Regions from separate parts of the Arthrobacter sp. NPDC058192 genome, predicted to be linked through region 2. Evidence: riboswitches for the same ligand, from Rfam matches in the RefSeq annotation. Region 2 holds a riboswitch; each other region holds the start of a gene.
What was found. Region 2 has a riboswitch for cyclic di-AMP ahead of ACFVVK_RS13755 (hypothetical protein). Riboswitches for the same ligand answer to the same signal wherever they lie in the genome.

Region 1 (9,413 bases), on a different contig from region 2:
CCTCGCCGAGCGGGGGGTTGGGTGCGTGGCCCAGTGCCGCAAGGAGCGGTGTCCCGATGGTGGACAGCGCCATCATGGCCGCGAGCGGGTTTCCCGGCAGGCCGAGGATGTACCTGCCGTCCGGCAGTTCGGCCAGTACAGCCGGGTGGCCCGGCCGCATCGCGATCCCGTCAATCAGCAGCCGACCGCCCAGCTCGGCAACCGAACGCCGGAGGTGGTCCGTCCCGGAGCGTCCGGTGCCGCCGGTGGTGATGACGACGTCGGCAGGCAGGATGGTGCTGGCGGGGACGGGCTCGCTGTCTTCGAGGGCAGTGAGCCATTCGGCGTAGGTGTCTCCGATTTTCACTTCCTCGGCGCAGATTCCGCCGAGCATCTCCACCACGGCTGCCAGCTGGGGCCCGAAAGTGTCGCGGACCTGGCCGGGCGCCGGCGTCCCGGATGTCACCACTTCGGAGCCGGTGAACACGAGGCGGACCAAGGCCTTGCCGAGCACGGGAAGGGTGTCGTTTCCGGCCAGGGCGGCGAGAGCCAGGTGGGCAGGATTCAGGACCGTGCCGCGTTTGATCAGGATGTCCCCGTCGGCAGCTTCTTCCCCGGCTTTCCGGATATGGTCGCCGTTCCTCGGGTCCCCGGGCTTGGCGCTGCCGCCCAGCTTGAGGACGGGCAGCCCGTCCTCGTCCGTGCCGATGACACCGCTTTCGCTGCGCAGCACCGCCTTGGCCCCGGCCGGGACGAGGCCGCCGGTGGCGATCGGACTCGCCTGATGCGGGGCGAGCCGCTGGCCCGGTTCAGCCAGGATCCAGGGGCCGCTGCCGTTGACGGCCCAGCCGTCCATGGCAGAGGAGGCGTAGTGGGGCATGTCGCCCTCAGCCACCACGTCGGCTGCCAGCGTGCGGCCCAATGCCTGCCGGAGCGGGACGGGGGCGGCCGGGATGGGGGTGGCACAGTCAAAGGCGAGCTGCCGGGCCTCATCCCAGGTGTGGGCCAGGTGCCGGTGGGGGCCGCCCTCCGGTTCCTGTTCCGCTGGAGCCTCCGGGCCGGTCAGTCCGATCTCGGGGCTGCCGTCGGCGCTGCCGCCGGCTGTTTCGTCGCCTGTTTCGTTGTCTGATTCGTTGCCTGGGGCGAAAGGTCCGCTGCCCCCTGGAGGCGCAGGTGTCATGCCCCGGAAGCTTCGGCGGCTGCGTGATCCTTGGCGAGCTGGCGCGCTACAGCCATGGCGGCCTGCATGGACACCTCGTCCGTAGTTTGCCCCGAGCCGGAGGCCAGGCCGGCCGCAAAGCCGGCGATGAATGTGGTCAGCGGCGCTGCCGGGCGCACCACGGCGTGGGCGGCCACGCCTGCCAGTGCGAGGACCTCGGACACGTCTATCTCGACGTCCTCCAGTTCCAGGGCCTGGAGCAGTGCACGGCACCAGTCTTCGAGCGTTTCGTCCTGGCTTTTCACCGTTTGCCTCCATGGTCGCCGGTCAGCTGCGGGGCCCGGCACGGAGCCGGGACCGAAGTCCGAGATCGCGCCGGATACACCTAGTGCGGTCGCGTCGTCCCAGGTGTCGACGTCATCCGTGGACCCGGGGGGAACACGAACTTCCCGCACCTCCAGCCTAGCAAGAAGGGCGAAGACCGACGCGTTTTCGAGGCCTCCCCCTCGTACGGCGTCGGCCGCAGATCGTTGTAGCGCGGCCGTGCCATAAAAACCGGCCAGCGGCTGCTTCCGGCCGTCGGCGGAGACTGCCATGACGCCGTCGCCCTCCTCTCCGTCTGGCCGGGCGGCCAGCGCCGCGGCAAGGGCGCTGACCGCTGCCGCGGACCGCGGCATGTCACAGGCAAGGACCAGGGTGAAGGGCGCCGGAACACCGGCGGACCCCAAGGCCGCGGAAGCCCGCCCGGCGCCGGGTTTTCCGGCGTGGTCCGCAGCCAGCGCGCTCAGTCCGGCGGCGATGGCGGCGGACGGCCCGGCGAAGGGCGGCTCTTCCCGGCAGTTCAGGATCCCGTCGGGAAGGTCACCCGGGTCGGGACCGACGACGACGATGCGGCCGGCCGCGTCCGCGGCACCCAGCGACCGCTCCAGCAGCGTGGCGCCGTCGTACGTCAGCTTGGCCTTCGGGACACCGCCAAGGCGCGAAGACCTGCCCCCGGCGAGAATAATGGCATCGAACTCCACCCGCCCAGCCTAGCGCGGTGTCTGGTTCAGGCGGCCGATTCTGGCAGCAGGAAGGGATCCCAGGCGGGAGTCGGCTTTTCGAGTTCCTTGATCTGCCACATGGTGCCCTTTGGAGGTCCGGGGGCAAAGCCGAGTTTCCAGCCCATCTCCCCCGGCGTGTGGTCGCCCTTGGCGTTGTTGCAGCGCAAGCAGGCCGCGACGAGGTTTTCCCAGGAGTCCGCGCCGCCCCGGGACTTGGGCTGGACGTGGTCGATCGTGTGGGCGGCCTTCCCGCAGTAGGCGCAGCGGTGGGCGTCGCGGCGGAGCACGCCGCGGCGGCTGACCGTTGTGATGGTGTTGTACCGCGGCCGGACGTAGCGGTTCAGGAGGATCACGGACGGGCGGCCCAGTATGTCCTGGGGACCGACAACGGGTTCGTCCCCTTCGGCCACCACGCTGGCCTTTCCGGTCAGGACAAGCACGAGCGCCCGGCGGAAGGTGACCACCGCCAGCGGTTCATATCCAGCATTCAGAACGAGAGTGCGCATGCGCATACCTCTTCACGGCCGCACCCGCCAGGGGCACGAGGGCCGGCTGCCCTCTGCATGGTCGGGCTATGGATCGACAAGACAAGAGTAAACACTCAACTGCCGGATCACCGAATATTTCTTCCGCGTGGCGGTGGGCGGCGCGGGACGTTCATGGCCCGGTAACGCAAAAGACCCCCGCCTCAACAGGCGGGGGTCTTTAGAGGTGCGGAGGCTTTTGCCTAGCCGCCAACGCGGATGAAGACGGGGCCGGAGCCGACGTTCACGCTGTACAGTGCGGTGGTTCCGCCGTTCCAGCCGCCGTGGACTGCCATGCCGTTACCGACGTAAACAGCGATGTGAGCCATGCCGACGCCGCCGTTCTGGTAGTAGGCCAGGTCGCCCGGACGGGCTTCGGCGGCGCTCACGGTGCGGCCGAGGGACAGGTAGCCTGCCGGCCAGCCGTGGTAGTGGATGCCGGCTGCGGCCAGCGCGTTGGTGGCGAGGGCGGTGCAGTCCTGCGCCACGCCGATCTGCGCGTAGGCAGCGGCGGCGATGGTTGCGCCGGCGCCGCTTGCGACTGCAGCGGCGGGGGCCTGGGCAGCTGCGCCGCTGACGCCAAGCTTGGTGCCGGCGGCCTGGGCGCCGCCGGCCTGGGTGGCCGTCGATTCCTGGACCTTGACGACGGGCTTGGCAGCCTCGACGACGGGAGCCGGCGACGTGGTGACGGCGGGCTTCTCGTAGGAGATCGCGATGGTGGAGGCAGCCGAGATCGTTGCCGGAGCAGCCGACTGGACTTCCAGGGCGGAAGCGGAGGTGGATTCGCGCTGAACGTTGGTCTCAGCAGCGTTGGCTGCGATTCCGCTGGTCAGAACCAAGCCGGAAGCTGCGGCGATGACCGCGGCCTGACGGCCCATGCCGCCGGCGTTGTCGCCGACTGCCTTGGCAATAACAGCCAGCGAGTTGGTCTTGGTGACCTCGGCGCGGTGCCGTGCAACGGTTGCACGAGTAGTCATTAAGTTCTCTCTTTCGTGTTCCTGGGCCGCGCGCTTTCGGGCGCGGGCTTAGGACGCTCCGGCATCTTGGGGGTACGCCGGATCGCCCCGAAATGGGTTACTTAGCGAAGGGTGTACTGCGAAGACGCGCCAAAAGCGGCGACTGCATGCTGTCCGGACTCGATAGAGAATGAGCCAGCGGAAAGTGATCCAATCCGGGCGCCGGCAAGGGCGGCACGTGATGTGGATTTGAGCGGGCTCATAGGAGCCCCGCCCGTGCGCATGCGCGCGGCGTTGTGGCGTGAAGACACGAAGGTAGCCTCTCCCAATGCCTACGAGGTGAGCTGTCGGATTCGGATGGGAGTCACCCGGCCGCGCCGCTTCCTGGGAAGCTTTGCGACTTAACCCCTAGGCCTTCTTTCGAAGGCCAAAATTGGTTCCCCCGCCCCTGCCAGACGATGTAATGCGAACGGACCTTGAGCGGTGGCAGAGCTAGGCAATCCACTCAAGAGCGCCAACTTCGGAAAAGTTGGCGTGCTTCAAACCCTACAGCAGTCGGACCTCAAAGTCACATTCAGATCACGGCGTGTCACAAGGATGCGAGAGTGGCCCATCATCTTTAGAGCCAGCCGAGGGGGTCAACGACGTCGCCATTGACCATGACTTCAAAGTGGAGGTGGCAGCCCGTCGAGGCGCCGGTGGTCCCGCTCATGGCGATGATGTCGCCGCGCGAGACCTTCTGGCCGACCTTGACCGAGGAGGAGGACAGGTGGTTATACGTGGTCTCCAGGCCGTTGCCGTGGTCAATGACCACGCGGTTTCCGCCACCGTAAGGATGCCAGCCATTGAAGGTCACGGTGCCGCTGGCGGCGGCATGGACACCAGTGCCGCACTTCGCGGCGTAATCCTGGCCCCGGTGGAACTCCCCCGGACCGCCGGTGATGGGGTTCACACGGTAACCGAACGGCGAGGCAGTGACCATCTGGTCCAGCGGGGCGCCGAGTGTTCCGGCGGAGGCGGCACGCGTGATGCTGCCCACAGACTGCGCACTAAGCAGCTGCTTGAGCTTGCCGTCGGGGTCGCCCTTGGTGGCAACAGCCGTGCGGCTGAAGTCGACCTTCGCGGCGGCCGCAGCGGTGACATCCGGCTGAACGGCAGCAGAAACCGCGCCGGTTCCCGCGGAGGTGGCCATCACGGGGCTGGTCACGGGTACCGTCACCGTGAGGACCAGGCCCGTGGCGGCCAGCGCGATGCCGGCCTTCTGCCCCACGCCGCTGGCTGCGGCGAAATCCGTAACCTGACGGAACGGAGCGCGGCGGCGGCGGCGTTCGTCGCGGTGCGCGTCGCGCGGGCGCTCGGCCATATGCTCGACGACGGGACGCGGCTCCGGAGCGGGACCGGTCGCGCGGCGACGGCCCCTGGCGGTCTGGGTGGTCAAGAACGGTTCCTCTCTGGATAGCCTGCGAAGTTAGCTGTCGGATTCGGGTCAGAGAGTTCAAAGACCCGGTCCGCCTTTTGCAAGCATCCGGACACAGAGGTAGCCCCGTAGGATCCCTCGATGGAAGATGCTTGCCGCTGACGGACTTCACCCCAAGGCTGCCGGAGTAGCAGCCGAAAGTGGTTCCCCCGCCCCTGCCAGGAGGTGGTTCTGCTACTGATCCGCTGGCAGGGCTCGGCTTCGGATCAGATAACGCTTTGGTATCGGTACAGGCCACTAACTATAGGCGATTAAGCGGCCCGGTAATAAATCCGTGATACCTGTGGTGCACAACTCATGGGTTGTCCCATGTCCGGCCCCGTTGCCGCAGGTCAGGCGACGGTTACAAACACGTGCGCAGCGACCTCGGGCGGCAACTCAAGGGCGCCTTCGATATCCGGAACACGGACCGAGATGTACTCCCCCACCCGCTCCAGCGAGACCTTCGCCCCGGGCCGGATCCCGCCCTCGTCGAGCTGGGCGAGCAGTTCGGGTTCCACCTGGATCGGTTCCGCCAGCCGGTTGACCGTGATCCGCGAACCCGCACCGTAGCCGGCCATGGCCTCCAGCAGGTTCACAACCCCGTCCGCGTATGTCCCGGAGGGCAGTCCGCCCAGTTCCGCAAGCCCGGGAATCGGGTTTCCGTAGGGAGAAACGGTGGGATGGTCGAGCATCTCGAAGATCCTCCGCTCGACGCGTTCGCTCATGACGTGCTCCCACCGGCACGCTTCCTCATGCACATAGGCCCAGTCGAGCCCGATGACGTCAGCGAGTAGCCGCTCCGCCAGGCGGTGCTTGCGCATGACGCCAATGGCACGTTTCCGTCCGGTTTCGGTCAGCTCAAGGTGCCGGTCGCCTGACACAACCACCAGGCCGTCCCGTTCCATGCGTCCGATGGTCTGGGAAACGGTGGGGCCGGAGTGCCGGAGCCGCTCGGCGATGCGGGCGCGGAGGGCGACGATGTTCTCTTCTTCAAGTTCCAGGATGGTCCGAAGATACATCTCCGTGGTATCGATCAGATCCGTCATTCAACTCAGCTCCTTGAGCGCAGTCTTGCGTCATTCCCACCGTACCGCGTGCGGGCTGCGTGCAGGACGTGCCCTGGCGAGATCCGCCGTACGTTCGCAGCACAGCCTAGCCTATTTTGAATTACTCCGGATAATTTTGGTGCGGGCTCCGGCCTCTTCCCGCTGCCCGCCTGCCGGCCCGCCCGGCCCGTCTCAATGACCGGACTGTGACAGGCTTTTTTCCATATCGCGGGGGGCCGTCAGGCAGAATGAAGATGGGTGCCCGTTGCAGCTGTTCCTGCCCGGCCCCCTCCCAGCCACTCTACGAACCAGCCGAATATTGGAGCCACTGTGAGCGACACCAGCATCACGATCCCCGCCAACCTCCTGCCCAAGGACGGACGGTTCGGCGCCGGCCCGTCCAAGGTCCGCCCGGAGCAGGTGGAGGCACTCGCAGCATCGGCGAAGTTGCTGGGAACCTCCCACCGGCAGGCACCCGTAAAGAACCTGGTCGGCTCGGTCCGCAGCGGCCTCAGCGAGTTCTTCCGCGCCCCGGAAGGCTACGAAGTGGTCCTCGGGGTGGGCGGCTCGACCGCGTTCTGGGACGTTGCCAGCTTCGGACTCGTGGAAAACAAGGCACAGCACCTCTCCTTCGGCGAGTTCGGGTCCAAGTTTGCCTCGGCCACCAACAAGGCGCCGTTCCTTGCCGAATCGTCCATCATCAAGGCCGAGCCCGGCACGCGGCCTTCCCCCCGGGCGGAAGCCGGCGTCGACGTGTACGCCTGGCCGCAGAACGAGACGTCCACCGGTGTCGCGGCCCCCGTCCGGCGCGTGTCGGGCGCGGATGAAGGATCGCTGGTGCTGGTGGACGCCACCTCGGCGGCCGGCGGCCTCGACGTGGACGTGGCCGAGTCCGACGTCTACTACTTTGCGCCGCAGAAGAACTTCGCGTCCGATGGCGGCCTGTGGCTCGGCCTGTTCTCTCCGGCGGCGCTGGAGCGGGCGGCCCGGATCAAGGCCAGCAACCGTTGGATCCCCGATTTCCTGGACCTCCAGACGGCAATCGACAACTCCCGGCTGAACCAGACCTACAACACCCCCGCCCTGGCCACCCTGGTCACCCTGGATGCCCAGGTGCAGTGGCTCAACGCCAACGGCGGCCTGGACTTCGCCTCCGGCCGGACCGCCGATTCTGCCGGCCGGATCTACCGCTGGGCAGAGGCGTCCGGCTACGCGACGCCGTTCGTGGCCAAGGCCGAGGACCGCTCCAACGTGATCGCCACCATCGACTTCGACGAGTCCATCGACGCCGCGGCCATCGCCAGGGTGCTCCGTGCCAACGGCGTCGTCGACACCGAACCGTACCGCAAGCTCGGCCGGAACCAGCTGCGCATCGCCACGTTCGTGGCGATCGAACCGGATGATGTCTCGGCACTGCTTGAGTGCATCGATTTCGTCGTGGCAGAACTCAGGAAATAGCCTTAGCGCCCGACGGCGTCGTCCCGGCCAGGTGCCGGTGCGGCGCCGTCTGTGCTTTCCAGGCGGGTGCCGGCTGCGCCGGTCGTGCCCACCACGCGGAAGAACCGCAGCCCGCGCGCCCTGCGGTTGAAGCGGAGCCGCAGATGCTTGGCCCGGATGATCCACAGCAGCCCGATCAGGGCCGCGAGCAGGCCTGCGACGGCCGCGACGCCCATGGACCAGCGGGGACCGGCGGTGTTCGCCACCCAGCCGACGAACGGCGCGCCGATCGGCGTTCCGCCCATGAAGATCGCCATGTAAAGGGCCATCACCCGGCCCCGCATCACGGGGTCGGTGGTGGTTTGGACGTACCCGTTGGCGCTCGTCATCATGGTGATCGCGAAAAGCCCCACCGGCACCAGCGCTACGCCGTACCAGAAGTAGCTAGGGGCCAGCGCGGCGATGCCCGAGGTCACCCCGAAGGCCCCGGCCGCTCCGAAAATGACCCGCAGCCGCGGTTTGCCGCGGCCGGCGGACAGCAGTGCCCCGGTGACGGATCCGATGGCCATGATCGAATTCATGAGGCCGAAGGCTCCCGCGTCGAGACCAAATTCCGTGCCCACCATGGCCGCGATGAAGAGGGCGAAATTCAGTCCCAGGGTTCCGACGATGAAGATGGCCACTAGCACCACGATGATGTCCGGGCGGTACCGTACATAGCGCAGCCCCTCCCGGATCCGGCCCTTGCCGGCCGCCGCCCGCGGGAGTCGCCGCAGCGAGGCCGCCGGGATTTTCGCCAGGCTCAGCAACAAGGCGACGAACGTGAGCGTGTTGAGGAGGAAGACCCAGCCGGGCCCGACGACGGCCGTCAGCACGCCGGCCACCGCCGGGCCGATCATCCGGGCGACGTTGAAGGAGGCACTGTTGAGGGCAACGGCATTGGGAAGGTAGTCGTCCTGGACCAGTTCGGAGACGAACGTCTGCCGCACGGGGGCGTCCAGCGCGGAGACGACGCCGAGCATCAGGGCGAAGGCGTACACCTGCCAGAGCTGAGCCACGCCCGTGATCACCAGGATGCCCAGCCCGGCGCTCAACAGCGCCATCGAAGACTGGGTCAGCACCAGGAGCCGCTTGCGGTTGAAGCGGTCCGCGAGGAGTCCCGCCACCGGCGCGAGGAAGAGCTGCGGGCCCAGCTGCAGGGCCATTGTGATCCCCACCGCCCCGGCGTCCTGCGAGGTCAGGTGGGCAAAGACCAGCCAGTCCTGGGCGGTGCGCTGCATCCAGGTGCCGATGTTGGAGATGAGCGCGCCGACGAACCAGATCCGGTAGTTCAGGATGTGCAGGGATTTGAACGTGGACATCAGGTCCAGCCCTCCTTCTGCACGCTCCCGGACGCTTCCACCCGCTAGTTGGCCTCGTTGACGGGGCGTTCGTCCGCGTCGCCGGTGCTGTCGCCGGCGTCAGTGCTGTGACCGTCGTCGCCGTCGTCGGTATCGTCGCCGTCGTCGGTATCGTCGCCGTCGCCAGCATCCTGCTGGGCGTCTTCGGGTCCTGGCGCCGGCGCTTCGTCGGCAGGCGCCTCCTCGGCGGCGTCCTCAGGCTGTTCATCTTCCGGGCGGATGCGTTCAGCCCACGGCACCCAGGCCGGGGCCAGGATGGACTCCTCCGAGGGCAGCAGGCCGAGTTCGTCGACCGTCACCACCTTGGACCGGGAATTGCGGGTCAGCACGGCGTACCACTGCCAGCCCAGGTATCCGGGCAGCCTGGATTCGAACAGGTGCGTCACCAGGCGGTCGCCTTCGCTGCGGGC
Region 2 (9,413 bases):
GAGGGCCTGAACCAGGACCTGAGCTGGCATATGGTCGACGACGAACTCCACCGCCACTTCAACGAACAGCTCGCCGCCATGGGCGCCTTCCTGGACGGAAGGGTCACGTACGAGTTGATGGCGGACTTCTGGCCGACGGCGGACTCGGACCCCGACACCAACCCTTCGATGGCCGAGTTCGCCCGCATTTGGCGGGACATGCCCAAGATCGTGTACTCCCGGACCCTCTCGACGACCGGCTGGAACACCACTGTGGTCCCGGAGGTGGTGGTCGACGAGGTCCAGGCGCTGAAGGCCCAGCCGGGCGGGGACCTGGCCCTTGGCGGGGCAAACCTGGCCGACACGTTCCGGCGGCACGGGCTGATCGACGAATACTGGTTGTACATCCACCCGGTACTGGTCGGCCAGGGCAACCCGCTGTTTAAATCTTCGGACAGCGTGGCCCAACTCCAACTCCTGGAGACGCGGTCCTTCGGCAACGGGGTGACGCTGCTGCGTTACGCCGCGTAGGCCGCGACGGCGTCCTCCGGCAGGCACTTCTTAAGAGTTTCTTAAACGGCCGGCGGAAGAGTTGGAACCGGCGCCCGTTCCGGACGCCACGCCCCGAGCCGGAGAATCCCATGACTGGACCCGCCCCCATTCGACCCGATGCAGCACGCAGCCATCCTGCACAAAGCCGTCCCAACGCGGCGCGGCCGCGGTTATTGGTCCTCCCCCAGGTCCGCCACTGGCTGCTGCTGGGACTCCTGCTCGCCGCTTCCGTCCTCGCCCTCGGCCTGGCCGCCCAGCTGACGCCGGGCATGAGCGCCGCCGAGCTCGGCGTCGACCAGGACCTCAGCCAGCATCACGCCGCCGCCTTGACCGCCGTCGCGATGATACTGAACGTGGTATTCGGTCCCGTCGCGGGCCTCGCACTGATCGGCGTCGCCGCGCTCGGGATCTGGCTGTTCCGCGGCGGCCTGGCCAAGGCGGTAGCCTTCGGACTGGTCGCGTCGTCCGGTTCGGTGGCCAGCGAATTCTTCAAGATCATCGTTGCCCGCCAGCGGCCCAACCCCGCACTGCTGTTTGATCCGTTGGCGCCGGAGACGGGCTCTAACAGTTTCCCGAGCGGCCACGTGTCCTTTGCTGTCGCGTTGGGTTTCGCGGTGTACTTCCTGGCACGCGGAACCCGCTGGGCCAAGGTCACGGCTATCGCGGCGGCGGGGCTGGCGCTCATCGTGGCGTGGTCAAGGCTGTATATCGGCGTCCACTACCCCACCGACGTCGCGGCATCATTCCTGGCGGCGAGCGCAGCGGTGGTCCTGATTGCCGGGCTGTGGAACCGTGCCCTGCCACGGGTTGCGGACCGGCTTTCCCCGCACTCCGCCACCGGTTCGCTGGCCGCCAGTTCGTCGGACGCAGACTCGACGAGCACTGAGAGGAAGTAGCCATGCACCCCTTGGACATTGCGGCCCTCCTTCCGGCGGCGCAGGCCGCCGGGTCACCGTCTCTGCTGGACCCCGCAAGCCTGCTGGCCGGGCTCGGCCCCGGCGCTTTGGGTGTTATCGCGCTCATGGTCTTCGTTGAGTCCGGCGTGCTCTTTCCTTTCCTTCCCGGAGATTCGCTGCTCTTCACGGCGGGCCTCCTGCACCACCAGCTGCAACTGACGTTGCCGGTGCTGATCGGCGTCGTCACGGCCGCCGCCATCGCAGGGGACCAGGTCGGCTACATGCTGGGGCGCACTTTTGGCCGGCGCTGGTTCAAGGACGATGCGCGGATCCTGAAGACGGCGCACCTGACCACCACGGAGGACTTCTTCCGCCGCCACGGCGGCGCCGCCGTCGTGCTGGCCCGCTTCGTCCCCATGGTCAGAACCTTTGCCCCGCTCAGTGCCGGTATCGCGCGCTATGACTACAAGTCCTTCACCCTCTGGAACATCACCGGCGCGCTGGCGTGGGCCGGCTCCGTGACCCTGCTGGGCACCTGGCTGGGACACTTTGACATCATCGCCAGGAACATCGATGTCATCGCCGTGGCCATGGTCCTCTTCTCCGTCCTTCCGGCGATCATCCAGTTCCTCAAGCGCCGCCGCAAGAGCGCACGTGCCGGCGCGGCCACCGAGGACACGGCAGAGGGAACTGAGGACGGATTACGGGCAGAGGAAATGGCCACGGAAGAATAGCTGCCATGACCACCACGGACCGGCCCTCCCTGTTACTCGTTGAGGACGACGCCGTCCTGGGACCGCTGATCGCCGAGCTGCTGGAACCCGACTACCGGGTCCGGCTGGTCGCCAACGGTCATGATGGCCTGCATTTGGGACTGACCGGGGCCTGGGATGTCATGGTGATTGACCGCGGGCTGCCGGCGATGGATGGCATAGCCCTGATCGCGGCGTTGCGGTCAAAAGGCATCGCCACCCCCATTTTGATCCTGACGGCGCTGGGCGCCGCCGAGGAGAAGGTCCGGGGCCTGGACGCGGGCGCCGACGACTATGTGACCAAACCTTTCGACGCCGGCGAGCTCGCGGCGCGCTTGCGCGCACTGACGCGCACCTACGCTTCCGCGCCGACAGCAGTGACGGTCGGGGACTGGGAATTCGACCCGCGGCAGCGCTCAGCCCGGTCCGTTTACGGGCACACAGTGTCCCTGACGGCAAAAGAAGGCCAATTGCTGGCAGCTCTGGCCGCCGAACCGGACCGGGTCTTCACCAGGGACGAACTTCTGGCGGCCTACTTCCATGACTCCGACCAGCCCGGCGTGATCGATACCTATGTTCATCACCTGCGCCGGAAAATCACCAAGACCATCATCCGCACGGTTCACGGCATCGGCTACCAGATCGGAGATGCCCATGAGTAGCGGCGGGACCGCCGGCGAAAATCCGGACCAGTCCACACTCCGCAGGGCCTCACTCAAGGTCGCCCTCCGGATCAGCGCCGCCTGCGCGGTCATGGTCATCGGCCTCCTCGCCGCCACGGCCCTCTACCTCGTGAACCAGCTGGCCCACCCGGAAGTTCCGGGCCCGGCAGGGTCCGGGACGGCGTACGCGTACCTCGATTCCAGGGACGTGCTCGCAGCCATGGTCATCGCCGGTGCGGCGGGGATCCTGCTGGCGGGCGTCGTCGGCTGGCTCAGCGCGCGCAGCGCCATCCGCCCCCTCGGTGACGCCCTGGCCCGGCAACGGCGCTTCGTCCAGGACGCCAGCCACGAACTCCGCACCCCCTTGACCATCCTGGACACCCGGATCCAGCTGGCCCAGCGCAACGTCGAGCCCGTATCCAAGCACGGTCAGGACCTGGCCCTGATCCGCAAGGACGCTGCCACGCTGACCGGCATCGTCAACGAACTCCTGCTCGCCGCAACCGCCGACGCCCCCAACCCAGCAATACCGCCAGTGGATTTGGCCGTCGCCGCCGCCGGCGTTGCCGAGAGCATCCGGCTGGTGGCAGAGCAACGGGACGTACACCTGGAATTCGCCGCCGACGCCCGGCCGCAGGCGCGGGTCGATGAAAATGCATTCCGCCGTGCTGTCCTCGCCCTGGCAGATAACGCGCTCGCTCACACCCCGCCGGGCGGCCGCGTATCCATCAGGACCGCGATCGAGCAAAAGCGCGCGGTCATCACCGTTGCGGACACGGGGACCGGAATCACCGGTGTGGACCAGGACCGGATCTTTGACCGTTTTGTGCGGACCTCCAGCAGCGGCGGGACGCAGGGACAGCGGAGCTTCGGCATTGGTTTGGCCCTGGTCCGGGAAATCGCGGTGGCTGCCGGGGGCACCGTCGCGGTGGCTGCGACCGGTCCCGGAGGAACCGTCATGAAGATGACGCTTCCGCTGGCAGCGGATGAGGGCGCAAGGAGACCGCATCGCATATGACAGAGTGACGGCACAGGAAAAAACCGGCGATCGCCTGCCCCCAAAGGCAGTCGATCGCCGGTCTTTCCGGACTAACAGGCCCGGTTTGTTCTGGCCTGGAAGTGTTCTCGCCCCGTGGGGCACTACGGCCTAGGCGCGGACGAAGGTCACGGGGCCCGTCGCGGTGAGCCAGGAGAGGGGGTGGACCATCGTCTGGTTCTTGTAGTTCATGCCGCCGCTGACCACGCGGCCGTTGCCGGCGTAGATGCCGACGTGGCCGGACTGGACCACCATGTCGCCGGGGATCGGGGTCGAGACACGGGTTCCGAGGCCAAGGAAGGCCCGCGGACCGATGTCGCCAACCGGCTTACCCGCCGCGCGAAGGGCTTTTTCCACCATGGCGGTGCAGTCCTGCGTGATGCCCACCTGGCGGTAGGCGGAAGCCAGCATGATGGCGTTGCGGCCGGCAGCGGGCGCCAGAGCGGCGGGGGCTTTGGCAGCGGGCGCTGCGGCCGGGGCCGCCTGAACGTGCACGGTTGCCTTCGGCGCCACGGGCTTCGCCGCAGGCGCTACTGCGGGAACTGCGGCAGGAACTGCGGCGGCGGGCTTGGGCTGTTGGGTGACCGGCGCGGCGACGGCAGCCACCGCGGGGCGGTCGAAGCTGATCCTAACGCTTGAATCGGCCGTGAGCGGCGCGCTGACCAGTCCCTTGACGTCCACATGGGACGCCGCGACGGCACCGCGCTGCACCGGTGCTGTGGCGGCGTTGGCCGCCATTCCGGTGGTCAGAACGAGGCCCGATGCGGCGGCGAGAACGGCGGCATGGCGCGCAAAAGTATTGATTGAAGACAAGAATGTACCTCTCCCAATGCCTGCGAGGTGAGCTGTCGGATTCGGATGGGAGGCACCCGGCCGCACTCCCGGGCCCGTCATAGCGGGCACTGTGCGGCTTCACCCCAAGACCTGCGTGATCAGCAGGTCAAAAGTGGTTTCCCCGTCTCTGCCGGTCGTCGATGCGAGTTACCCCCGGGCCGCGGCAGAGTTAGGCAATCGGCTGGGGGGCGCCCGTCTCGGAATCAACTGGGCACATATCCACGGTAACCCGAGGTCCGGCCAAATGTCACATTAAGGTAACGAAGGCCACACCCGGAGCGGACGCTGCCCATAGGGCGGCAGGGCTTCCGAACGTAGGATGATGCCATCAGCACCACCTCGAAGCGGAGGCCCAAGATGAGAAACCACTGCGTTGCCATCTGCCAGTTGAGCAACCAGCCCCAGGAGGATTTCGACGTCAACACCGAACTGCTGATCCTGGACGGGCAAGACGTGCACGTGGCTACGTGGGATGCGGAACCGCGCGACGGCGGCTTCGACGAGCACGTCCTGAACGACCGGGTGGACACGCTCGGGTTCATGGTGGTCAATGACTGGGCCTTCTTGGATGGCCGAGCGTACGCGGTGGTGGAACGCCGGTCGGCAGGCTAGGCGCGCCATGACGTTCCTGTCCCTGGCGCTGATCTCCGTCGCGGCCCTGGCCGGTCCCCTGCTGGCACTGCCGGTGCGCTGGCGGCTGCCGGTGGTGCTGGGCGAACTGCTGGCAGGAATCCTGATCGGGCGGAGCGGGCTGGGCCTCGTGGACCCGGCCGATCCGACATTCAGCCTGCTGGCCAACATCGGGTTTGCGCTGATGATGTTTGTGGCCGGAACCCATGTTCCGGTGAGGGATCCGGTGATCCGTTCCGCACTCGGCCATGGTGCCCGGCGGGCCGCGGCTGCCACAGCGGCTGCCGTGGCCGTCGGAACCGGAATCGGTCTGCTTTTCGGGACCGGACATGCTCCCCTGTACGTCGTGCTGCTGGCGTCGTCGTCGGCTGCCTTGGTCCTTCCGATCGTCGACTCCCTGCGGCTGGGCGGACCCGCCGTCGTCGCCATGATCGCGCAGGTGGCGATCGCCGACATCGCCTGCATTGTGGCGCTGCCGCTTATGGTGGACCCGCCGCACGCCGGGCGGGCGGCACTGGGCCTGCTAACAGTGACGGCGTGCTCCGTCGCGCTCTTCTTTGTGCTGCGTCGGCTGGAGAGCAGCGGCATCCGCGGGCGCTTCCACCGGCTCTCGGAAGCCCGCAAGTTCGCCCTGGAACTGCGCGTCCAGCTGGCGGTCCTTTTTGCCCTGGCCGGTGTGGCGACGTTCAGCAATGTCTCGGTGATGATGGCCGGCTTCTCCTTCGGCCTGGTCATGGCTGCCGTCGGCGAACCGCGGCGGCTGGCCCGGCAATTGTTCGCCGTCAGTGACGGCTTTCTGGGCCCGGTGTTCTTCGTCTGGCTTGGTGCCTCCCTCACACTCAAGGACCTGGCCGGGCATCCGGACATGATCGGCTTGGGCATGGCCCTGGGGGCGGGAACGCTGCTGACCCACGCGGGCTTGGCCTTCCTGGGACTCCCGCTGCCGCTCGGTGTGTTGTCGGCGGCCCAGCTCGGCGTTCCGGTGGCGGCGGCGAGCATCGGCACGCAGCTTCAGGTGCTGCTCCCCGGCGAGGCAGCGGCCCTGCTGGTGGGTGCGCTGGTCACCATTGCGGCGAGCGCTGTGGCCGGGTCGCGGGCCGCCAGGACGTTCGCACTTCCGCCGAACGTCCACGGAGGACGCGGCAATGCCGGCAGCGCCGTCGGATAAGGCGGTACCTGTCGATCGCAGGGACCGAACTTAGTTTCACCCCGCGTCGGGTGTGAACTGCAGCTCCGGTCTCGTCTTCGCCACCTCCGCCAGGACCCGGGAAAGCGCCTCCCGGACCGCTGCGGCACCGGCGGTGCCACCGACTTCGGCGTCGGCGGAACCAAAGCGCCTTCCGGACTCGCCGAGCACTGCCCGGGCATGGCGGACGAACCGGTCCCAGTCCCCCGCCCCGGCGCGCAGCGCCAGCAGCGGTGAGAGCAGCGCTGCCCGGCGCAGCCAGGCATCGGGCTCGCGCACCCACCGGTCCAGCACACTGTCCGCCCGCACCCGGCCCAGAATGTCCAGACCATCCACGAGGGGTCCGACGACGTCGACGGCGAGCGGATCCACGAGGTCCGGCATCCGCGCCTCCCGGATGAAGCCCTCCAGCCGGGTGAGATCGGAGTTGGTCAACAACTTCACGTTGGCCTGCAGGAGCACCACCGCGGCCAGCCGCCGCTCAAAAACCGGCACCTCCCACAGTTCGGAGCTGAGCGCCGTGACCGCGTCATGCGAAAGCCCCGCGTAGCGCCGCCCGGCATCCCGGACGGTCCCGCGGATGGCACCCACTGAGGCGCCGTAGAACCGGAGGCCACGGCCACCTGGATTCTTTTCCAGCCGGGTCCGCAGCTCATCTGCACGGCTCCAGGAACCCTCCCGCTGCAGCGCCAGGTCAATGAACTCGCCAGCATCACTCATGCGTTCATTCTTCCCCCGGGCAGAAAAACGCGGGAAATCCGCAAGGAGTGGTTTTGCGGGCCCCGGTAACGTTCGGGTAACGTTGCCCCCTGGCCTTGAAGGCTTGGCCCGAATGCAGGGCCCCGGTTAGCCCGCGTCGCCGGGCGCCGCTACGCCGATGGGCGTCTGCCTGCCCATGCCTGCGGCAGGGCCGGAGGAAGCTTCCCGCACTCGCCGCCGCTTTGGTAGCCACGGTTGTGTGTGCCAGTCACAAAGCCCGGAGGGGTCCGTTGTTCCAGAAGACACAGTCCAAGACCAGCCGTCTCAATAAAGTAGCCATTGTGGTGGCCATGGGCGCGCTGTCCCTGACCGGGTGCGGTGTCGCATCCACGGCGGGCGCCGCTGCCCCTTCGTCAGGTCAGGCCGCACGCTCCGCCGCAGCCCCGGCGTCCCCGGTTGCGGACGCGCCAAAGGCCGCCGCCACGCCAAAGACTGCGGCAACGCCTAAGGCGAGGGCAACCGGCACTGCTGTGGTGCCTGACGAGAAGGACACCGCCCCCACCGGCAGGACAGCCGAGACCGCCGCAGCCCCCGCCTCCGAAGCGGCGCCCGTCGCCCCGGTCGAAGCGACGGCAAAGGGTAGTGCCGCTGCGGGCACGACGCCGGCCGTCGCCGCCCCGGCCCCCGCTCCCGTAGCCGCTCAAGCCGCTGCCGCCGCGACCGGCAATGGGTCGCAGGCTGCCACCGCCCGCGGCTGGGGTGCGGTTGTTGCGGGTGACGAGTTCTCCAAGACCGGTGCGCCCGACTCGACCAAGTGGAGTGTCTTCAAGGGAACCGGCCACGCCGGAAAAGGCGCGCGGAGTCCACAGGCGTGGTCTGTGGCCAACGGCGTGGCGACGGTCAGCGGCAACTCAGCCGGAAGCACAGGCGGCATGTCAGCCAAGTTCGCCCAGCAAAAGTACGGCAAGTGGGAAACGCGAATGAGGACCAACGCCAGGGACCCGAAGTACCACCCCGTGCTGATTCTGTGGCCCAACAACAACACTTCCCCCAACTGCGCCGAGATCGACTACGCCGAGGGGAGCACCAACACTGCCCAGGTCAAGTTCTTCCTGCACTACGCCTGCGGCGGCTCGAGCTTCCAGACGACCGCGGCCAAGGCCATCGACACCACGCAGTGGCACAACTACGCCGTGGAGTGGACTCCGGCCGGCGTCACCGGTTACATCGACGGTGTCAAGACCTTCTCCGACACTAACCCGGCGCACCTGCCCACAGTGGGCATGCACCAGACGCTGCAGCTGGACTGGTTCCCGGATGGCTCGGCCACCAAGCCATCGCAGATGCAGGTCGACTGGGTCCGCGTATACAAGTAAAAGCGGCCCATCCGGCAGTCCGGCCCATCCAGTGAAGTCCCGCGCCCAACCAGGCACGGGACTTCACTGTGCTGTTGGGGCCCTCAGGGCATCGACAGCAAAACCTGTGCATCACCTTGGCGAAAACTTCGCTTCCGTTGAGCTACGGCGCGCGGCGCCGATATAGGGTTTGTCACGGTGGGCCGCCTTCAGCACCGGGACCTACGCCCGGGATGGGGGGAAGGCGGCAGACCGCATTGACCGGAGGAATAGCCCATGTCGGTGGAGCCGTCATCCCGCCCGGGACGCCCCGAAATCCAGGATCCCGATGATCGGGCTACCGGTGCCGAGCACGCCGCCAATGCGGCTGGTATCCGACACCAGGCAGCGAGAATCATCGAATCCGTCCTCGCCGACACCACCCCGGAGCACGGCCGCGTCCGGGAACTGCTTCGCAAGCAGGTCGCTGCGCATCCCGGGCGCCCGGAGCGAGCGCTTGCAGAGCACCTCGCCGCTTTGACAACGGCGGCCGAACCGCTCGACGGGTCCTTCGAGCCTGCCGAGCACCCCGGGCCGGACGGCGCCTCAGAAGCCTGAAGACGTGTTAAGCGGCCAGTGGAGGCTCATTTATACACACGGATCCAGGCGACCTGAAACCGGGCCGGCCTGGTAGATGTCCCGGCCGGAAACCAGTCAAGCTGCACCGTTTGATGCATCCCCACCGTGGGCTGGTGGGCCGGGTTCGTATCGGCAAACCACACCGACCCGTCGAGGTATCCGGTGATCCCGCCCGGGGTCCACTCCACGGCGTAGTTGTGCCATTGGGTGGTGT
Region 3 (9,413 bases), on a different contig from region 2:
ACCACCAGTCTGAAGAGCAGGAACTTGACGGCCGTGGCGGCCAAGTTGGCGGCGGTGACCGTGACCAGTTCAAGCCAGCGGTCCGGTGTTCCGCCCGACACGCCGTGAATCAGGGCGAGCGCACCCGACGTCAGGGCCAGCCCAATCCCAAAGACCAGAAGTCCTTCGAAGTGGTGGCGGGCGGCCTGGCTGCTGCCCTGGATGCCGAACGTGAAGCGCCGGTTGGCTGCGGTGTTGGCCACCGCGGTGGTGAGCAGGGCGAGGAAATTGGCCAGCTGAGGGTCCATGATCCCGCGGCAGAACAGGAAGATCACCAGGTATGCCAGGGTGGAGGCCACCCCGATGCTGCCGAAGCGGACGAGCTGTCCGAAGAGGCTTCCGCCGGGGCTTTGTTCGTGGGCCCGCGAGGATGCCGGCAGCGGCCCGCGGGCCAGGGCGGCGCGCAGTTCGGGAACCGGGATCCGGCCCGAGACCAGGTCCCGGCTCAGCCGTGTCATGCCGCGCAGGTCGGCGAGGGCGGTCTGGACGATGTCCACGCTGGAATCCGGGTCGTCGGTCCAGTCCACGGGCACTTCGTGGACACGCAGGCCGCACTTTTCGGCCAGGACCAGCAGTTCCGTGTCGAAGAACCAGGCGTTGTCCAGCGTATGGGGGAGCAGTTGCCGGGCCACGTCCGCCCGGATTGCCTTGAAGCCGCACTGGGCGTCGCTGAAGTGGGCGCCCATGCAGGACTGCAGCAGGAAGTTGTAGCTGCGAGAGATGAATTCCCGCTTGGGTCCGCGGACCACGCGGGAGTTGCGGGTCAGCCGGGTGCCGATCGCGAGGTCGGAGTGTCCCGAAATGAGCGGGGCGAGGAGCGGGCCGAGCGCCGCCAGATCGGTGGAGAGATCCACATCCATGTACGCCAGGACCGGCGACGGCGAGGCGAGCCACACCTTGCGGAGCGCGTTGCCGCGGCCTTTCTCGGCCATATGGACCACGTTCACCTCGCGCAGCTCCCGGGCCACCCGTTCGGCGGTCTTGAGCGTCCCGTCGGTGCTGGCGTTGTCAGCCACCGTGATCCGGAACGAATGCGGGAAAGAGCCAAGAAGATAGGCGTGCAGCCGGCGCAGGCAGGCTTCGAGGTCCCGCTCTTCATTGAAGACGGGGACGGTGACGTCCAGCACCGGCGTGCTGGCACGGGTGTCAATGGCCAACCGGCGCCCGCCAGCTTCGGTGGTGAACGGGAGGGCAAACGCGCCCGCAGCAGGGCCGGCAAGCGTGCCCGGGACGGCCACGTCGGCCAAGGCCAGCGCGGACGATGCAGCGGGTCCCGCCGGGACCGCCGGCGTCGCCGCGGGATGGGGAAGGGTTCCTGGGGCCTGGTCTGTGAACGTCATGGTCCCACTTTCCCGGCGGCCCATATGAAGGCTTTAGGGCGAAGCTGTGCGGGGCCTGTGGAAATCGGGCCCGCTCCGGCTCCCGCCCGCGCAGAGGAGGCCCCGGATCACGTGGATCCGGGGCCTCTGTGCGCGCTGTGCGCGGGCTGGCTGTTTTGCCGGCCTAGTACCAGTTGTGTGCCAGGTGGAAGTCCAAGGCCCCGCAGGGGGAGCCGTAGCGCGACTTGACGTAGTCCAGTCCCCAGTTGATCTGGGTCCGGTAGTTGGTCATGTAGTCGGCACCGGCGCTCGCCATCTTCGAGGCAGGCAGGGACTGGACCACACCGTAGGCGCCGCTGCTGGCGTTCGTCGCAGTGGTCTTCCAGTCCGATTCCTTGGTCCAGAGCTTTTGCAGGCACGGCATCTGACCGGCGCCCCAGCCGTAGCTGCCCAGCTTGGCGGCGGCGTAAGCCTGTGCTCCAGCCGGGTCGTTGACGGCGACAGGCGCCTTTGCGGGGGCTGGTGCCTTTTTGGGGGCAGCCACCTTCACGGGGGCAGCCGCCTTTGCGGGCGCCTTAGCCGGGGCGGCCACCTTCACGGGCGCCTTTGCCGGAGCGGCGGCCGGCGCTTTGGCGGGCTTGGCCGCGGCGGTCCGTGCTGCCGTGTTGTGCTGCGCTGCAGGCGCCGGCGCAGCGACCAGGACCTGTTCGAAGTTAAGCTTGGGCAGCGGGTCGGCGAGCGTGGCCGCCTCGGTGCCCGCAGCGTTCGTCGCGTGGGCGCCCGTCTCGGCTGCCTGGACAGCGGCGGCACCGCCGGCCAGCAGTACGGCGCAGGTGGCTGTCGCGACGGCGGCGCGGCGGCTGCTGATGCCCAACCCGGCGGCCAGCCGGGACAGGGCAGTCGTCTTTTTCGCCGGTTCGGCGCGGTGGCGCGTCTTGGCGGTGCGGGAATCGGAAACGCCGTCAGGGCGCGTTTGTACCTGGAATTCAGTCATGATCGCCTCTCATACGCCGGCGGAGTTAGCTGTCGGGTTCGGATGAGGTCATCCGGCCGCACGGAAAATCACGTGTCGGCTTCACCCCGAGGGCGCATGAATGCAGAATGCCCGGGAACTCTGGGTCCCCCGCCTCTGCCTGTACGAGCGGAATCCGGGAAGCGGCAGAGTTTGGCGTTCATCCGGATACGCGGCACTAGTGACGGCCGCACGCTAAAGACGCTACAGCACTCGGACGCCGAAGTCACAATTTGGTAACAGGAGTCACAGTGGCGGGGTGTCGGCTTGCGTCGAGTCTCCGGGCGGGGAGATAGAGCTGGAGATGGTGGGTCCGGTGGGCTGGCTACACCACCGGCGGCACGGCAGGCAGCCGGACAGCGAACTCGGTGCGGCCAGGTCGTGACGTGACTTCCACAGTGCCGCCATGGGCCTCCACGATCGACTGGACAATGGAGAGGCCCAGGCCGCTCGTGCCTTCGGACGTCGGCACGGCAGCAGCCGCGCCGCGACTGCCGGGGACGCCATCGGCGGCACCGCCGCGGCCCCCGGAAGCAGCCCGAGAAACAGCGGCAGAAACTTCCCGGGCGGCGGACCCGGACCGGGCGCCCGCCGTCGCCACCGCGGGCCTGGGTGCGGCGTTGGCCGCCGGATTGCTGCGTGCGGCGTCGGCCCGCGCGAAGCGGGCGAAGACCCGGCCGACGAACTCCGGGGCGATGCCGCCGCCGTTGTCCGTTACCGTGACCACGGCACTGCCGTCGGCCGAACGCATGACGCCGGTGACCACTGTGGTTCCCGGTGCCGTGTGCTTGCGCGCATTGGACAGGAGGTTGGCGATGACCTGGTGGAGCTGCGCCGCGTCGCCGCGAACGGCCACAGGCCCGTCTGGGAGTTCCAGCTGCCAGACATGGTCCGGCGCCATGACCTTTTCGTCGCTCACCGTCTCGATGGCCAACTGGGTGAGGTCGACATCGGCCATCTTGAGCGGCTGCCCCTCGTCCAGCCGCGCCAGCAGCAGCAGGTCTTCCACGAGGGTGGTCATTCGCTCAGACTGGCTTTGGACGCGGGACAGGGACCTCTCGCCGTCGGGCGTGAAGTGCTCGGTCATCCGCATCAGCTCTGTGTAGCCGCGGATGGCCGTGAGCGGTGTGCGGAGCTCGTGCGAGGCGTCAGCAACGAACTGCCGTACCTTCGTTTCGCTCTCCTGCCGCGATTCCAGGGCGCTGGCGACGTTGTCCAGCATCTGGTTTAGTGCGTGGCCCACGCTGCCCACTTCCGTTCCAGGATGGGCGGCCGACGCCGGGACGCGCACCCCCAGCGCCACTTCGCCGGCATCCAGCGGCAGGCGAGAGACCTTGGTGGCCACTTCGGAGAGCTGCTCCAGCGGCTTCATGGTGCGCCGGATCAGGGCCGTGCCCGCGAGTCCGATCAGCACAAGCCCTCCGGCGGATACCACCACCATGGTCCACACCAGCGAGGCTAAGGTGTTTTGCTTTTCTGCCAGCGGGAGCCCGGTGACAATGATGTCGCCATAGGGTGCGCGCGCGGCCGTAAGCCGGTACGCGCCCGCCGAAAGGGTCCGGTCCACTGGTACACCGTTCGGGGTGAGTGCCAGTAGGACCGCATTGTCGTCGGGGGAGAGGCTCTCCCGGGTGCCGTCACCGGCCAGGAAGCCGGCCCTGCTGACCGCGCCGTCGAGCAGCCGTGCGTTCAGCGTCCCGGCGCCCTGCCCGCGGGCCTCGAGGGGGTCGGGACGGCCGCCCGGGTTGCCGACGGCGGGCCGGCCGAACTCGCTCGAGCGGTGGGAGGCCTGGCCGAGCTGGTCATCGAGCTGCCGGGTGAGGAAGAGATCCATGGAGGCGTAGCTGAACAGACCCACCGCGCCGCAGATGGCCACCAGCAGTGCCATCGCGACCAGTACCAGCCGGGTGCGCAGATGCCACGTGGACGGGTTGCGCCAGTCGCGTCCGGGAGCCCGGGTCACGCCGGAAAGTGTGGGCACGGATCAGTCCGCCGGCTTCAGGACGTAGCCAGCGCCACGCACGGTGTGGATCATGGGCGCGTGATTGGCGTCGACCTTCTTGCGGAGGTAGGAGATGTACAGTTCCACGATGTTCGCCTGGCCGCCGAAGTCATATTCCCAGACGCGGTCCAGGATTTGGGCCTTGCTGATGACCCGCTTGGGGTTTTCCATGAGGTAACGGAGCAGCTCGAACTGCGTGGCGGTCAGGTGGAGCTCAGCGCCGGCCCGGCTGACTTCGCGCGTGTCGACATTGAGCACAAGGTCACCCACCACGAGCTCGGCGGTGTCCATGGCGGCCACTCCGGAGCGTTGGACCAGCCGGTGCAGGCGGAGCAGAACTTCTTCCATGCTGAACGGCTTCGTGACGTAGTCATCGCCGCCGGCAGCCAAGCCTGTGATGCGGTCCTGGACGGCATCCTTGGCGGTCAGGAACAGCGCCGGAACCTCCGGCGCGAACGCGCGGATCCGGTTGAGCAGCTCGACGCCGTCGAACCCGGGGAGCATGACGTCCAACACCAGCACGTCGGGGCGGAATTCCTTGGCAAGCCGCACGGCGCCCGGCCCATCACCGGCCACTGCCACGGACCAGCCAGCCATCCGAAGGCCCATGCTCATGAGCTCGGAAAGGCTGGGTTCGTCGTCAACCACCAGCGCACGGATCGGCGAACCGTCCGGATGCGTCAGCTGGGGAAGGTTGTTGGTCATGGAGTGCGAAGTTGCCATGGGACAACTCTCCGATCTGCCAGTTAGGCGGGGCTTTGGGGACCCTGTGCGGCACCTGTGAATCCCAGCCTAGCGAGCTGGACGGCCTTCCCGGCGCTGCCGGTCTCTGCTTCCGAGTGCCCGAAACGTCACAGGCCCGGCTGTCGGCCCGCACAGCCCCAGCACAGGATCTGTCAGCACGCTGGAGTGAACACCGATCCGCACCACATACCAATAAGGAGAAACATCATGAGCGGTCAGTATCCCGGAGCCGGTTCAGGGCCCGCCCCCGCATCCTCCGCGGACGCCGTAACGGCGCCCGCGCCCGTGACCGCGCCCCGCCCCGCCTCCCACCACGACGCCAGCCAGCCTGAGGGGCGCCAGTTCGTCGGCGGGCAACCTGAAGCCGTCCAGTTCGAGGGTCACCAGTTCGACGGCGGGCAGCCCGACGGCGGAAGAGCGGATGCCGGGCGGTTCGACGCCGGCGCCGCGTCGGGCTGGGGCGTGCCCCCTGTGGCCTCGACGGTTCCGGCTGCTGCCCCGGCCTGGGGCATGCCACAGCCGGAGCCGACGTCCCCGGCCGCCGCGCCCGGCTGGGGCGCGCCGGGAGCCGGACCCAGGGCCGCCTCCGCCAAGCCGTGGACGCTGAAGCGTGGGCTCGCCGTGGCCGGAGTCGCCGCCGTCCTGGCAGTCGGGTCCGGGCTTGGCGTCTATGCGCTGACCTCAAGTTCGGCGACGGCCGACGGCGCAGCTGCCGGGGCGGGCGCGGGCCCGGGCGCCGGCGGCCAGGGATTTGCGCCGGGCATGCCGGGCTCGGGGCAGGGCGGGTTTGCAGGCGGCGGCATGTCCGGGCAGGGCGGCCCCCGCGACTTCGCCGCCGGCGGGATGGGCGGACTTTCGGCGGCGGTTCATGCGGATTACGTGGTGCTGCAGGGAAGCCAGTACGTCACCATGGCAGAGCAGACGGGAACGGTGAGTGAGGTGAGCTCGTCCTCCGTCACGGTTAAAAGCAGTGACGGCTTTACGCGCAGCTATGCGCTGGGCAGCGACGTAGTGGTGAGCAATCTGCAACAGCGACGCCAGCAGGCCGGCGGCTCGGCGTCTCAGCTGACGGTGGCGGACATCGTCGCCGGCGGGAGTGTGCGCGTCGTGGCTGCCAAGGACGGCTCCGGTTACACGGCCGCCTCGGTCATGGTCGCGGCAGCAACCTCGACCGGCTCGACGGGCCAGTCCAACTAACCACCGGTTAGGCGGTCATTGCCGCCGGACCCGCCGGCGCCGTCGAAACCGCCGGAGCCGCCGGAGCCGCCGGAGCCGCCGGGTCCGGCGGCGTGCCCACTCCGTGGACAACCCCAGGCCGCGAGCCGCGGTACGGCGGTTTGGCCGTCGTGGAATGCCTTGAATGATTTCAGCCGAGCCGCCGAGTTCGTCGAACAAAATTCGCCCGACAGGGGCCAATGGTCGCCAAGTTGGCAAAACAGTTGTTATTTTTTCACGGCGGCGAAATTGTGATTTGTGCTACATCTTGGGATTCTGTCTCACTATGTGGAAGCTGCCGTCCTTTGTTACTTGCAAGTTCATATTGTTACGTTGCACACTTCCATTGTGAACAAGAACTCAACAGCATCTGCAGCCGCAGCTTCCTGGATCAGCGCACCCGCTGGTACCGAGATGCGCTGTTGTCGAATGCACGCCTAACTTTGACACCCCAGGAGTTTTTAGGCATTCAGCCCCAGCCCAGAGTCGGGCGCCCCTCCCCAGTTTTCATTGCGGGGAAAGAAGCATTCGAGCCGCGATGACGGCCATTCACATTGAGGTAAGCATTCCATGTCAGTTGCATCCGGATACGTCCACATCTCCGTCCGTAACGCCAGCAAGGCCAGCCAGACCTCCGGGATCCGCCAGGGCTTTGGCGGCCGTTCCGCTTTCGCCCCGGCCGGATCCGCCGGGACCTTCCCTGCCCCCGGATATGCAGCCCAGGGCTATAACCCTGACTCCTATGGCCAGCTCCGTGCCGTTAACCCCGCCCCGGCCACGGCGCCCACGCCCGTGATTGCCCCGGGTGCCGGCGGCCCTGTGCGTCCTGCCCCCAGCGATAACGTAGCCCGCGGCTTCGTGCTGTACATGGGGATCGACGAGGAAACCGCGGCCGCGGCTGGCACCTCGATCGCCAAGCTCGCCCAGGAAATCCGTGCCTACGCACAGTCGCTCGTCACCGGCGCCGAAAGTTACGCTGCCGTCGCCGTCGCGCCAGCCAGCGCACCGGGTTCAGCACTCGACGTCGTCCGTTCCACGTTTGGCGACCCCACCGCCGGTGCCCGCCAGCGCACCGAGACCACACGGCTGCCCCAGCCGCAGGATCCGCGGCCTTCCGGTGTGCTGATCGACCTCGCCCGCCGTGAAGTGCACCTCGACGGCGAGTCCCTGAACCTGACGTTCAAGGAGTTCGAGCTCTTGAATTACCTTGTCGAGAACGGCACCCGCACGGTGGGACGCGACGAGCTCCTCGAAGGCCTGTGGCGGAACGCCGAAGAGGTGCCGAACGAGCGGACCATCGACGTCCACATCCGCCGACTGCGCTCCAAGCTCGGACGCCTCGCCAACACCGTGCGCACCGTGCGCGGGCAGGGCTACCGCTTCTACGAGCACCCCGAGGTTGTCGTCTGGGCCGCTCCGGAGTATTCGATCTAGCCCCTATAAATCCTTAGCCGAAAGCGTCCGTTCCTTCCAAGGGGCGGGCGCTTTCGCTTTTCCGGCACGTGCTCGCTCGGCTGTTCGACTCTTTCGTGTTTATGGGCTCCGGCGTAGGCTTCGGATCGTTGATCCGACTATTGGGAGGAACCATGTCTGTTGCACGCATCACCACCCTGAGTGCCAACTCCACGTCCTCGTTCGACGCTGCCATTAAAGAGGGTATCGACCGGGCCAATAAGACACTGCGCAACGTCACCGGGGCATGGGTCAAGGAACAGAAGGTGGAAATCAAGGACGGAGCGGTCGTGGCCTGGCACGTCGTGCTGGAAGTGACGTTCGTCCTGGAGGGATGAGCCGGGCCGGGCGATGCGTGCCCGTGGCTCACGGTTGCCGCACTAGGATTGAGCCATGAGCGCGCACCACATCAAACGCCTCGTGATCATGCGGCACGCCAAGTCCGACTGGCCCGGCGGCGTCGCCGACCACGAAAGGCCGCTGGATGAGCGCGGCCACCGCGACGCCCCCGTAGCCGGGAAATGGCTGCTTAAACACGGCGTCGTGCCTGATTTCATTCTGTGTTCCAGCGCGCTCCGGACCCGGCAGACCTGCACTTGGGTGTGCCATGCCCTGGGCGACAAGGCGCCGACGCCGAAGCTTGAGGACGGCCTGTACGCTGCCTCGGCCTTGCGGATGTTGGCCGTCATCAACCACGTCCCGGAAACAGTCAATACGCTGATGGTGATTTCGCATATGCCCGGCGTGCAGGACCTCGCCATGCACCTGGCGTCGCGCGATTCCGACCACGATGCTTATATGGACGCCGCCACCCGGTACCCGACCAGCGGCCTGACCGTCCTGGAAACGGACAAGACTTGGGCCGAACTGGACGGGCAGGACGCTCGGCTGACCCGTTTCAAAGTCCCGCGCGGCAAGTGAGACCCGGCGAGGGGCCCGGCCCCCGCATCCATAGTCAGCCGCGGCGTTCTGCGGTTTACTGTTGCTGTGACTGATGTGGTTTTCGAGCCGTATTGAGACAGAGAATTCGACCCGCAGAAAAAGGTGGAACAACGTGGATTCAGGGCAGCTCATAGGAATTATCGTCGGCATCGTCGTGGTGCTCGCGATCGTAGTGGTGGCGATCATGATCAGCCGCAAGCGCAAGGTCGCGGCGGACCGGGACCGGGCTGCCGAAATGCGCGAAAAAGCCAAGGCGGACGAGTTCGGCGCCAGGGAGCGGGAGGCCAAGGCAGCCCGTGCGGAGGCCGACGCGCAGCAGGCCGAGCTCGACGCCGAGCGTCTGCGGCAGGAAGCCCGCGGACGCCAGGAGGAAGCGGACACGGTCCGTACCGGCGTGCAAGAGCAAATGCGCAAGGCCGACGAGGTGGACCCGGACGTGGTCACCTCTAAACGGAAAGACGCGGCAGAGGACACGCAAAACCGCGGGAACGTGCAGCCCGGGCAGGCCACCGAGGACCGGAGGTCAGCCGATCGGGTTCGCGACGACAACGTTCCCGGTACTCAGAGCAACGTTCCCGGTAACCAGAGCAACGAGGACGTTCCTCGCACAGACACCGCGCAAGGCAACCCGGAGACGAACCACCGGGACGAAAAGCCGCGAAACCTCTGACGCCGGAACCTGGTCCGG

Region 1: it holds a riboswitch for cyclic di-AMP, as region 2 does, so the genes downstream of both, ACFVVK_RS10935 (M23 family metallopeptidase) here and ACFVVK_RS13755 (hypothetical protein) in region 2, are expected to answer to the same signal.
Region 3: it holds a riboswitch for cyclic di-AMP, as region 2 does, so the genes downstream of both, ACFVVK_RS10090 (hypothetical protein) here and ACFVVK_RS13755 (hypothetical protein) in region 2, are expected to answer to the same signal.

What each region holds. Positions count from the first base shown of each region.
Region 1 is NZ_JBHVVJ010000009.1:103,423-112,835, forward strand. Features, by position in the region: gene ACFVVK_RS10915 (molybdopterin molybdotransferase MoeA) at 1-1,159, opposite strand, end outside; gene ACFVVK_RS10920 (NTP transferase domain-containing protein) at 1,156-2,160, opposite strand; gene ACFVVK_RS10925 (HNH endonuclease) at 2,187-2,687, opposite strand; gene ACFVVK_RS10930 (NlpC/P60 family protein) at 2,909-3,682, opposite strand; cyclic di-AMP (ydaO/yuaA leader) riboswitch at 3,977-4,160, opposite strand; gene ACFVVK_RS10935 (M23 family metallopeptidase) at 4,281-5,099, opposite strand; cyclic di-AMP (ydaO/yuaA leader) riboswitch at 5,104-5,349, opposite strand; gene ACFVVK_RS10940 (metal-dependent transcriptional regulator) at 5,471-6,166, opposite strand; gene serC (phosphoserine transaminase) at 6,497-7,624, shown strand; gene ACFVVK_RS10950 (MFS transporter) at 7,627-8,964, opposite strand; gene ACFVVK_RS10955 (DUF3027 domain-containing protein) at 9,009-9,413, opposite strand, start outside.
Region 2 is NZ_JBHVVJ010000013.1:14,129-23,541, reverse strand. Features, by position in the region: gene ACFVVK_RS13780 (dihydrofolate reductase family protein) at 1-510, shown strand, start outside; gene ACFVVK_RS13775 (phosphatase PAP2 family protein) at 621-1,427, shown strand; gene ACFVVK_RS13770 (VTT domain-containing protein) at 1,430-2,161, shown strand; gene ACFVVK_RS13765 (response regulator transcription factor) at 2,167-2,841, shown strand; gene ACFVVK_RS13760 (sensor histidine kinase) at 2,834-3,859, shown strand; gene ACFVVK_RS13755 (hypothetical protein) at 3,989-4,690, opposite strand; cyclic di-AMP (ydaO/yuaA leader) riboswitch at 4,694-4,894, opposite strand; gene ACFVVK_RS13750 (hypothetical protein) at 5,069-5,323, shown strand; gene ACFVVK_RS13745 (cation:proton antiporter) at 5,331-6,509, shown strand; gene ACFVVK_RS13740 (DNA alkylation repair protein) at 6,546-7,247, opposite strand; gene ACFVVK_RS13735 (glycoside hydrolase family 16 protein) at 7,517-8,602, shown strand; gene ACFVVK_RS13730 (hypothetical protein) at 8,858-9,178, shown strand; gene ACFVVK_RS13725 (glycoside hydrolase family 16 protein) at 9,205-9,413, opposite strand, start outside.
Region 3 is NZ_JBHVVJ010000008.1:104,502-113,914, forward strand. Features, by position in the region: gene ACFVVK_RS10085 (glycosyltransferase) at 1-1,379, opposite strand, end outside; gene ACFVVK_RS10090 (hypothetical protein) at 1,543-2,352, opposite strand; cyclic di-AMP (ydaO/yuaA leader) riboswitch at 2,352-2,539, opposite strand; gene ACFVVK_RS10095 (ATP-binding protein) at 2,696-4,333, opposite strand; gene ACFVVK_RS10100 (response regulator transcription factor) at 4,355-5,095, opposite strand; gene ACFVVK_RS10105 (hypothetical protein) at 5,324-6,313, shown strand; gene ACFVVK_RS10110 (winged helix-turn-helix domain-containing protein) at 6,902-7,765, shown strand; gene ACFVVK_RS10115 (dodecin family protein) at 7,918-8,121, shown strand; gene ACFVVK_RS10120 (SixA phosphatase family protein) at 8,177-8,704, shown strand; gene ACFVVK_RS10125 (hypothetical protein) at 8,838-9,395, shown strand.